Regions from separate parts of the Streptomyces sp. NPDC023157 genome, predicted to be linked through region 3. Evidence: riboswitches for the same ligand, from Rfam matches in the RefSeq annotation. Region 3 holds a riboswitch; each other region holds the start of a gene.
The links. Region 3 has a riboswitch for cobalamin ahead of cobN (cobaltochelatase subunit CobN). Riboswitches for the same ligand answer to the same signal wherever they lie in the genome.

Region 1: linked by a shared signal. The riboswitch ahead of ACZ3ZE_RS06730 (ABC transporter substrate-binding protein) and the one ahead of cobN (cobaltochelatase subunit CobN) in region 3 are both predicted to bind cobalamin.
Region 2: linked by a shared signal. The riboswitch ahead of ACZ3ZE_RS05310 (ABC transporter substrate-binding protein) and the one ahead of cobN (cobaltochelatase subunit CobN) in region 3 are both predicted to bind cobalamin.

What each region holds. Positions count from the first base shown of each region.
Region 1 is NZ_JBVHIL010000002.1:203,536-206,799, forward strand. It holds gene metE (5-methyltetrahydropteroyltriglutamate--homocysteine S-methyltransferase) at 1-962, shown strand, start outside; cobalamin riboswitch at 998-1,198, shown strand; gene ACZ3ZE_RS06730 (ABC transporter substrate-binding protein) at 1,267-2,307, shown strand; gene ACZ3ZE_RS06735 (FecCD family ABC transporter permease) at 2,427-3,264, shown strand, end outside.
Region 2 is NZ_JBVHIL010000001.1:1,164,069-1,167,332, reverse strand. It holds gene ACZ3ZE_RS05320 (GlxA family transcriptional regulator) at 1-876, opposite strand, end outside; gene ACZ3ZE_RS05315 (HD domain-containing protein) at 949-1,587, shown strand; cobalamin riboswitch at 1,575-1,723, shown strand; gene ACZ3ZE_RS05310 (ABC transporter substrate-binding protein) at 1,762-2,739, shown strand; gene ACZ3ZE_RS05305 (FecCD family ABC transporter permease) at 2,736-3,264, shown strand, end outside.
Region 3 is NZ_JBVHIL010000005.1:309,520-312,783, forward strand. It holds gene cobN (cobaltochelatase subunit CobN) at 1-1,202, opposite strand, end outside; cobalamin riboswitch at 1,241-1,383, opposite strand; gene ACZ3ZE_RS20065 (cobalamin biosynthesis protein CobG) at 1,524-2,768, shown strand; gene ACZ3ZE_RS20070 (precorrin-8X methylmutase) at 2,765-3,264, shown strand, end outside.

The DNA.
Region 1 (3,264 bases), on a different contig from region 3:
CCGCACGCGCGGACCTGCGAAGCGGCCGGATCGACACCGTCGCCTATGAGGAGCGCATCAAGACGGAGATCCAGGAGGTCGTCTCCTTCCAGGAGAAGACCGGACTCGACGTCCTGGTGCACGGCGAGCCCGAACGCAACGACATGGTGCAGTACTTCGCCGAGCAGCTCGCCGGCTACCTCGCCACCCGGCACGGCTGGGTCCAGTCGTACGGCACCCGCTACGTCCGCCCGCCGATCCTCGCCGGCGACATCTCCCGCCCCGCGCCGATGACCGTGCGCTGGACCGCGTACGCGCAGTCCCTCACCGCCAAGCCGGTCAAGGGCATGCTCACCGGCCCGGTCACCATGCTCGCCTGGTCCTTCGTCCGCGACGACCAGCCGCTCGCCGACACCGCCCGGCAGGTGGCTCTCGCGCTGCGCGACGAGGTGCACGACCTGGAGGCCGCCGGGACCTCCGTCATCCAGGTCGACGAGCCCGCGCTGCGCGAGACCCTGCCGCTGCGGGCCGCCGACCACCCCGAGTACCTGGCCTGGGCCACCGAAGCCTTCCGGCTCAGCACCGGCGGCGTGCGGCCGGACACCCAGATCCACACCCACATGTGCTACGCCGAGTTCGGCGACGTCGTCCAGGCCATCGACGACCTCGACGCCGATGTCATCAGCCTGGAGGCGGCCCGGTCCCACATGCAGGTCGCCCGCGAACTCGCCGCCCACGGCTACCCGCGCGAGGCCGGACCCGGCGTCTGGGACATCCACTCCCCGCGCGTCCCGTCCGCCCAGGAGGCCGCCGCCCTGCTCCGCACGGGACTCGACGCGATCCCCGCCGAGCGGCTCTGGGTCAACCCCGACTGCGGCCTGAAGACGCGCGGCTGGCCCGAGACCCGCGCCTCCCTGGAGAACCTCGTGGCGGCGGCCCGTACGGTCCGCGACGAGGTGTCCCTTACCGGGTTCTCCTCCTGACGGACGACCCGTCAGGAGGAAAAAGGTGCCTGTGGTAACTTGCCCGGGCCAGTCGTACCTCTGTACGTATCGCCACGGTATGTGCACGGGTCAGGGAATCCGGTGGGAATCCGGAGCTGACGCGCAGCGGTGAGGGTGACGGGCGGAGCATCGGCCACTGGGTCCCGAGGGGTCCGGGAAGGCGCTCCGTCCGGACGACCCCGAGTCCGAAGACCTGCTGGCGGCCCTGGCGTCGCGCGCCGTCGCCCGGGGAGCACCGTACGACAGGCTCCGCGCATGAGCCGTGACGCAGAGGACTCCTTCCGTGCCCTTCGCACACTCCGTCCGTTCCGCCGTGCTGTTCGTGGCCGGTGCCGTTCTCGTCGCCGGGTGCGGCACCGGCACCGGCACCGAGGCGGGTTCGCCCGAGGCCAAGGGGGCGGGCTATCCGGTGCGGCTCGACAACTGCGGGCAGCGGGTCGAGGTCGACCGCGCGCCCCGCCGTGCCGTCGCCCTCGACCAGGGATCGGCGGAGATCCTGCTCTCCCTCGGCCTGGGCGACCGCATGGTGGGCACCGCCACCTGGACCGACCCGGTCCTCAAGGGACTGGAGAAGGCGAACGCCGGCGTTCCCCGGCTAGCCGACCGCTACCCGTCCTTCGAGAAGGTCCTCGACACCGAGCCCGACTTCGTCAGCGCCTCCTTCCTCTACACCCTGGGCAAGGGCGGGGTGGCCCCCCGGGAGCAGTTCGCGAAGCTCGGCGTCCCCACCTACCTCTCCCCCACCGACTGCGTCGGCAAGGACAACAGCGGTGACGGCGACGGCGTGCGGACGAGGCCGCTGACCATGGACACCGTGTACGGGGAGATCCGCGACCTCGCCCGGGTGTTCGGCGTGCCGGAGCGCGGCGAGAAGCTGGTCGGACAGCTCCGCGCCCGGGTCGGGAAGGCCACGGCCGGAGCCGACTTCGGCGACGCGTCGGTCCTCTACTGGTTCTCCGACTCCCAGGGCCCGTACATGGCCGGGTGCTGCGGCGCACCGGGCATCGTCAGCGGGGCGCTCGGGGTGAGGAACGTCTTCGACGACACGAAGGAGGAGTGGCCGCAGATCAACTGGGAGACCGTCGCCGACCGCGATCCCGACGTGCTGGTGATCGCCGATCTGACCCGCAAGGCGCAGTCGGCCGAGAGCGCCGCGAAGAAGATCGAGTTCCTGGAGAGCCACCCCGTCACCCGGAACATGACGGCGGTGAGGCACAAGCGGTACGTGATCCTCAGCGGACAGGCCATGAACCCCACGATCCGCACCGTCGAGGGCATCGAGAAGGTGGCCGCCGCGCTGAAGACGTACGGACTCGCGAAGTGACCCGGCCGGGAGCGGAGACGGTGACCGCGTCGAGCCGGAGCACCGCCGGCCGCCCGGCGGCGGTGACCCCGTCCGTACGGACCGCCGTCCGTTCCTCCCGGGCACTCGCACCGGTCGCCGTGGTGGGCGGGATCGTCCTCCTGTGCGCGTCGGTCGCGCTGGCCCTGACGATCGGTCCGGCCGACATCCGCGTCGCGGACTCCTGGTCGGTGGTCGCCTCCCGCCTCGGCGGCGGCCCGTCCGGTCTGAGCGCGATACGCGACGGCATCGTCTGGGACCTGCGACTGCCCCGGACGCTGCTCGCGGCCGTGTGCGGAGCCGGTCTCGCGGTGTGCGGGGCGGTGATGCAGTCCCTGCTGCGCAATCCGCTCGCCGACCCGTTCGTCCTCGGTGTCTCCTCCGGCGCGTCGACGGGGGCGGTCGCGGTCGTGGTCCTCGGGGCGGGCGGGGGCCTGCTGTCCGTCACCGGGGGCGCGTTCCTCGGCGCGCTCTGCTCCTTCGCCCTGGTCCTGGTCCTCAGCCACCTGCTGGGCGGGTCGACCGACCGCGTCGTGCTGGCGGGGGTGGCGGCGATGCAGCTCTTCTCGGCGCTCACCTCGTTCGTGGTGATGACCGCCGCCGACGCCGAGACGACCCGGGGCATCCTCTTCTGGCTGCTCGGCTCGCTCGGCGGCGCGGGCTGGACCGACGTCGGGGTGTGCGCCGCCGTCCTGGCCGTCGGGCTGACGGTCTGCCTCGGGCACGCCCGTACCCTGGACGCGTTCGCGTTCGGTGAGGACGCGGCGGCGGCGCTCGGCGTCTCCGTGGGCCGGACCCGCCTGGTCCTCCTCTCGGTCACGGCCCTGCTGACCGCGGTCCTGGTCTCCTCCGCGGGCGCGATCGGCTTCGTCGGCCTGGTCCTGCCGCACGCGATCCGGGCCCTCGCGGGCCCCGGTCATGCCCGGCTGCTGCCCCTGT
Region 2 (3,264 bases), on a different contig from region 3:
GAGACCGCTGCGCGCCGCCGCGCCCGTCACACTCGCCCCGCCCTCCAGGAGCAGCCGGGCCGCCTCCACCCGCACCCGCTCCACGAACGCCGCCGGGGTCGCCCCCGTCTGCTCCCGGAACAGGCGCGCCAGATGCCGGACGCTCACCCCGGCCCGCCGCGCGAGCACCGGCGCGCTGTGGTCCGCCGCCGGATCCGCCGCCACCGCGTCGAGCAGCGGCCGCACCACCGGATGGCCCGTCGGGGGAGTGCGCGAGGCCGCGGAGAACTGCGACTGGCCGCCCGGCCGCTGGAGGAACACCACCAGGTCCCGCGCCACCGCACGGGCCGCAGCCGCCCCCCGGTCCTCCTCCAGGAGGGCCAGGCACAGGTCGATCCCGGCCGTCACCCCCGCCGACGACCACACCTCCCCGTCCCGTACGTGGATCGCGTCCGCGAGCACCTCCACCGCCGGATGGCGCCGGGCCAGCTCCGCCGCGTGCTCCCAGTGCGTCGTCGCCCGCCGCCCGTCCAGGAGCCCGGCCGCCGCCAGCGCGAACGCGCCCGTACAGACCGAGGCCACCCTCGCCGAGCGCGCCGCCAGCTCCGCCACCGGCGGGCCCGCCGCCACACAAAGGGTCACCTCCACCGCCCCCGGCACGATCAGCGTGCCCGCCGCCGCGACCTCCCGGGCCGAACCGTCCGCGCCGATCCGCAGCCCGCACGAGGTGCGCACGTCCCGCCCCTCGGGCGTACAGACCCGGACCCGGTAGGGCGCGCCGGCCGTGGCGAACACCTCCAGCGGCGCGGACACGTCGAGGAGGCGGACCCCGTCGAAGGCGAACACCCACACGTCGTGCGGCGCCTGGGCCGCCTGCCGCGGCCGCGTACTCGTCATGTGTCCGATTCTGTGGGATGCCTGTCCTCAGGGACATGGCCGGGGCGGTGCCGCCGGAGCGAGTCTTGAGCCATGAACCCGATGGAGCTGATCCCCGACACCGCCCTCGCCACCGCCGCCACCGAACTCGTCCGCGACACCGCCGGCGAGCTGATCTACCACCACTCCCGCCGCGTCCACCTCTTCGGCGCCCTCCAGGGCCGCGCCCGCGGCCTCGCGTACGACCCCGAACTCCTCTACGTCGGCGCGATGTTCCACGACCTCGGGCTCGGCGCGAAGCACCACGCCTCCGGCCGCCGCTTCGAGGTCGACGGCGCCGAGGAGGCCGCCGCGTTCCTGCGCTCCCACGGGGTCGGCGAGGACGCCGTCCGCCGGGTGTGGACCGCCGTCGCGCTCCACACCACCCCCGGAATCCCGGAGTTCATGGAGCCCGAGGTCGCCCTGGTGACCGCCGGCGTCGAGTACGACGTCCTCGGCATCGGCTACGACGACCCCACCCTCGTCACGCCCGACGAGCGGGCCGCGATCGTCGACGCCCACCCGCGCCCCGACTTCAAGAACCGCATCCTGGCCGCCTTCGCCGAAGGCGTCGCCCCCAAGCCGGAGACCACCTTCGGCAACGTCAAGGCCGACGTCCTGCGCCACTTCGTGCCCGGGTTCGAACCCGGCGACTTCGTGGCGACCATCCGCACCTCCGCCTGGCCCGCCTGACGGCGGGTGAGAGACTGTCGGGAAACGAGGGCGGCAGGACCCAGGAAGCCGGTGCGAATCCGGCACGGTCCCGCCACTGTGACCGGCCCCCGACCAGGGCCGGAAGCCAGGAACTGACCTGCCGCCTGCCAGCACCGACCGGGGACGCGGAGATCCCCGTCTGGAGGCCTCCCCATGTCCTGGCGCCGCCCGCTGCTGCCCGCCGCCGTCCTCATACCCCTGCTCGCCGCCTGCGCGGCCCCCGCGAGCACCCCCGCCGGCGGCAAGGCCGCGCCCGGCTTCCCGTACACCGTCACCAACTGCGGGGTCACGACCACCTATCAGGCGCCGCCGCGCCGGGCGGTGACCATGAACCAGCACGTCACCGAGGTCATGCTCGCCCTCGGCCTGCAGAAGTCCCTGGCCGGCACGGCCTACCTCGACGACGCCGTCCTCCCCGCGTACAAGAAGGCCTACGACAGCGTCCCGGTCCTCGCGAAGGAGTACCCCTCCAAGGAGGCGCTGCTCGCCGCCGACCCCGACTTCGTGTACGGCGGTTACGCCTCCGCCTTCGACGCCAAGGCCGGCCGGAGCCGCGACGACCTCAAGCGCTCCGGCATCGCCTCCCGCCTCAACACCGAGTACTGCCCCTCCGGCGCCACCGGCCTCGACGACGTCTACCGCGAGGTCGCCGAGGTGGGCCGCACCTTCGGCGTCCCCGACCGGGCCGAGGCCTGGACCCGCGAGGCGAAGGCCGGGGTCACCGCCGCCGAGCGGCGCCTGAAGGGCACCGCCCCCGTCTCCGTCTTCGTCTACGACAGCGGCGACAAGACCGCGTTCACCGCCGGCGGCAAGGGCATCGGCAACGAGCTGATCACCCGCGCCGGCGGCCGCAACGTCTTCGCCGACCTCGACAAGACCTTCGGCGACGCCACCTGGGAACAGGTCGTCGCCCGCAGGCCCGAGGTGATCGTCATCTACGCCTACGGTTCCACCACCGTCGAGCAGAAGAAGCGCCGCCTCCTCGACGACCCGGCCCTGCGCGAGGTACCGGCCGTCAAGAACCGCCGCTTCGCCGTGCTGCCGCTCTCCGACGCGGTCCTCGGCGTCCGCGCGCCCGCCGCCGTCGGGAAGCTGGCCGCCCAGCTGCACCCGGCGGCCGCGACCCGATGACCCGGCTCCGTCACGCCTCCGTCGTCGCCGGGCTGCTCGTGGCGCTCGCCGCGGCCGTCGTCGCCGCGCTCGCGCTCGGCTCCGTCCGCATCCCGCCCGGCCAGGTGCTCGACGCCCTGACCGGGCGGGCCGGGCCCTCCCCGTACCGGACGATCGTGCTCGACGTGCGGCTGCCCCGGGTGCTGCTCGGGGCGGTCGTCGGCGCCGGGCTCGCCGTCGTCGGCGCCGTGCTCCAGGCGCTGGTCCGCAACCGGCTCGCCGACCCGTTCCTGCTCGGCATCTCCTCCGGGGCCTCCGCCGGCGCGGTGCTCGTCCTGGTCCTGGGCGGCGGCGCCGGCCTCGTCGGGGGTGTCACCACCACCGTCGCCCTGCCCGCCGGGGCCTTCGCGGGCGCCCTGCTCGCCCTCGTCCTCGTCTACGCCCTGGCCCGGCGCGGCGGCACCATGACCGGCGCCCGGCTGGTCCTCGCCGGGGTGGCCGTCTCGTACATCCTGTCCGCCCTCACCACCCTGCTGCTGGTCCTCG
Region 3 (3,264 bases):
TCGATCAGGGCGTAGATCAGCTCGTCGCCGTCGCCGGAGACCAGGCCGGGGATGTCCGCCTCGGGACCGAAGTCGTAGCCCTCGGCGATGAGCCGGCGCAGCAGCGCCACGGCGGAGGCCGGGGTGTCGAGGCCGACGGCGTTGCCGATGCGGGAGTGCTTCGTCGGGTACGCGGAGAGGACGAGAGCCAGCTTCTTCTCGCCGTTCGCGATGTGCCGCAGACGGGCGTGCCGGACGGCGATGCCGGCGACGCGGGCGGAACGCTCGGCGTCCGCCACGTACGCGGGCAGGCCGTCCTCGTCGATCTCCTTGAAGGAGAACGGGACGGTGATGAGCCGGCCGTCGAACTCCGGGACGGCGACCTGGCTGGCCGCGTCCAGCGGCGACAGGCCCTCGTCGTTCTCCTCCCACGCGGCGCGCGAGCCCGTCAGGCACAGCGCCTGCAGGATCGGCACGTCCAGGGCGGCGAGCGCGCCCGCGTCCCAGGCCTCCTCGTCGCCGCCGGCCTGCGCCTCGGCCGGCTTGGTGCCGCCCGCCGCGAGGACCGTCGTGACGATCGCGTCGGCACCGCGCAGCTCGTCGAGGAGCTCCGGCTCCGGGGCCCGCAGGGAGGCCACGTACAGGGCCTTCGCCCGGGCGCCCTTCTGCTCGATCGCGTCGCAGAGGGTGCCGACGAAGGCGGTGTTGCCGCTCATGTGGTGGGCGCGGTAGTAGAGCACGGCGACGGTGGGGGCGCCCTCGGGCGTCTCCCCCGGGGTCCGCTCCAGCGGGCCCCAGGTCGGCGCGGGGGCCGGCGGCTCGAAGCCGTGGCCGGTGAGCAGCACCGTGTCGGAGAGGAAGCGGGCCAGCTGGCCGAGGTTGGCCGGGCCGCCGTGCGCCAGGTACGCGTGCGCCTCGGTGGCCACGCCGACCGGGACGGTCGACGCCTCCATCAGCTGCGCGTCGGGAGCCTGTTCGCCGCTGAGCACCACCACGGGCTTCCCGGCGGCCAGGACCGTGTCCAGGCCGTCCTCCCAGGACCGCAGGCCGCCGAGGAGGCGGACGACGACGAGCTCGACGCCGTCGAGGAGAGCGGGGAGGTCGGCCAGCGGCAGCCGGGACGGGTTGGCGTACCGGTACGCCACCTGCCCATCGGCGACGGCGGCGTCCGCCGCGCGGGCGCTGAGCAGGTCGGTGTCGGAGTGCGACAGCAGCAGGAGCATGGCGAGCTCAGGCCCTTTCCTCGGGGTTGTCCGCGCCCCGGGTGGTCGTATGGACGGCGGGAGTTCCTGACTCACCGCCCCGGAACTCCGGACCGGCTCACAGTGGCGGGACCGCGCCGGATTCTCACCGGGCTTCCTCCCCGGGGTCCTGGGACCCCATGCCGTCTGCATCCTAGATCGTGAGCGGGCGCGGCGGGGGGAGAGCGGGGGGTCGGGCGGATCACACCGGGTGGGCGGGGGCCGTACGCGGCTGCCGCCGCCCCGCCCGTGGCCGGTTCGTGCCAGGTGGGAGCGGATCGTGCCGTGGGTATGCTCGCCGCCATGTCGGCCACCCCACGCACCTCGCCCGAACCGGGCGAACCTCTCATACGGGACCGCGGCGACGCCTGTCCGGGTGCGCTGCGACTGCACGCGGCGGACGACGGGCGGCTCGCCCGACTGCGCCTGCCCGGCGGGCGCCTGACGGAGGCTCAGGTTCTCGCTCTGGCCGACGCGGCCGAGTCCCTCGGGGACGGCAGCGTCAGCATCACCTCACGCGGCAACGCGGAGCTGCGCGGGCTCGGCGAGAGCTGCGGCACCGAGCTGGCCGCGCTCCTCGACCGGGCCGGGCTGCTGCCCTCGCCCAGCCACGAACGGATCCGCAACATCGTCGCCTCACCGGCCGCGGGACTGGACGGACTCGGCGGCCCCGACCCGCAGTTGTGGGCGCGGGAGCTGGACGCGCTGCTGTGCGCGGAGGCGTGGACGGCGGCGCTCTCGGGACGGTTCCTGTTCGTCCTGGACGACGGGCGGGGCGACGTCGCGGGGCTCGGCGGGGATGTGACCTTGCTCGCAGAACAGCCCCCCGCGGGCGGGGAGGCCCGCGCCCGGCTCCGCCTCGGCGACCACACCTTCCGGATCGCCGCCGCCGACGCCCCGCGCGCCGCGCTCGCCGCCGCCGACGCCTTCCTGCGGGCCGCCGAGACCGCCGGGACGGGGGCCTGGCGGGTGCGGGAACTGCCCGAGGGGTGCGTGCCGGACCTGGCGGCGGCCCTGACGCGTGCCGGGCTCGTCGCGGAGCCCGTCCCCCACGCCGTACCCCCGCTGCCCCAAGGGGAGCCGCCCGCCCCGGGGCCGCTGGGCGCGGACGCCCTGTACGTCCTCGCGCCGCTCGGCCGGCTGACCGCCGTCCAGCTGCGGGCGCTGCTGCCGGCGCGCGAGGTGCGGTTCACGCCCTGGCGCGGTGCGGTGGTCGCCGCGCCGCCCGGCCGGCTCGCCGAGCTGGCCTCGTACGGCCTGATCACCCGGCCCGACACCGCCGGCACCGGCGTCGGCGCCTGCACCGGGCGGCCCGGCTGCGCCAAGTCCCTCGCCGACGTGCGGGCGGACGCGGCCCTCGCGCCGCACGGGCGGCTGCCCGTCCACTTCTCGGGGTGCGCACGCCGCTGCGGGCACCCGCACGGCGCCTGGGTCGACGTCCTCGCCACCGAGGACGGCGCCTACCTGGTCGACGGCGTCCCCACCCCCCGTACCTCCCTGTCCGAAGCGGTCGCGGCGGCCCGCGGCCCGGCGACCCCCACGAGATGAGCGAGAGCACCAGGATGTTCGAGTACGAGAAGGACGGCGCGGAGATCTACCGCCGCTCCTTTGCCACGATCCGCGCCGAGTCGGACCTCGCGGGCCTGCCCGCCGACGTCGCCACGGTCGCGGTGCGGATGATCCACGCCTGCGGCATGACCGACCTCGTGCGGGACATCGCCCACTCCCCCGGCGTCGTCGCCTCGGCGCGCGCCGCCCTGCGCGCGGGCGCGCCCATCCTGTGCGACGCCCGGATGGTCGCCAGCGGCGTCACCCGCAAGCGGCTGCCCGCCGACAACGACGTGGTCTGCACGCTCTCCGACCCGTCGGTGCCCGCGCTCGCCGCCGAACTGGGCACCACCCGGTCGGCCGCCGCGATGGAGCTGTGGCGGGACCGCCTGGAGGGCTCCGTCGTCGCCATCGGCAACGCGCCGACCGCGCTCTTCCACCTCCTGGAGATGATCGCGAAGGGCGCGGGCCGGCCCGCCGCCGTGCTCGGCATCCC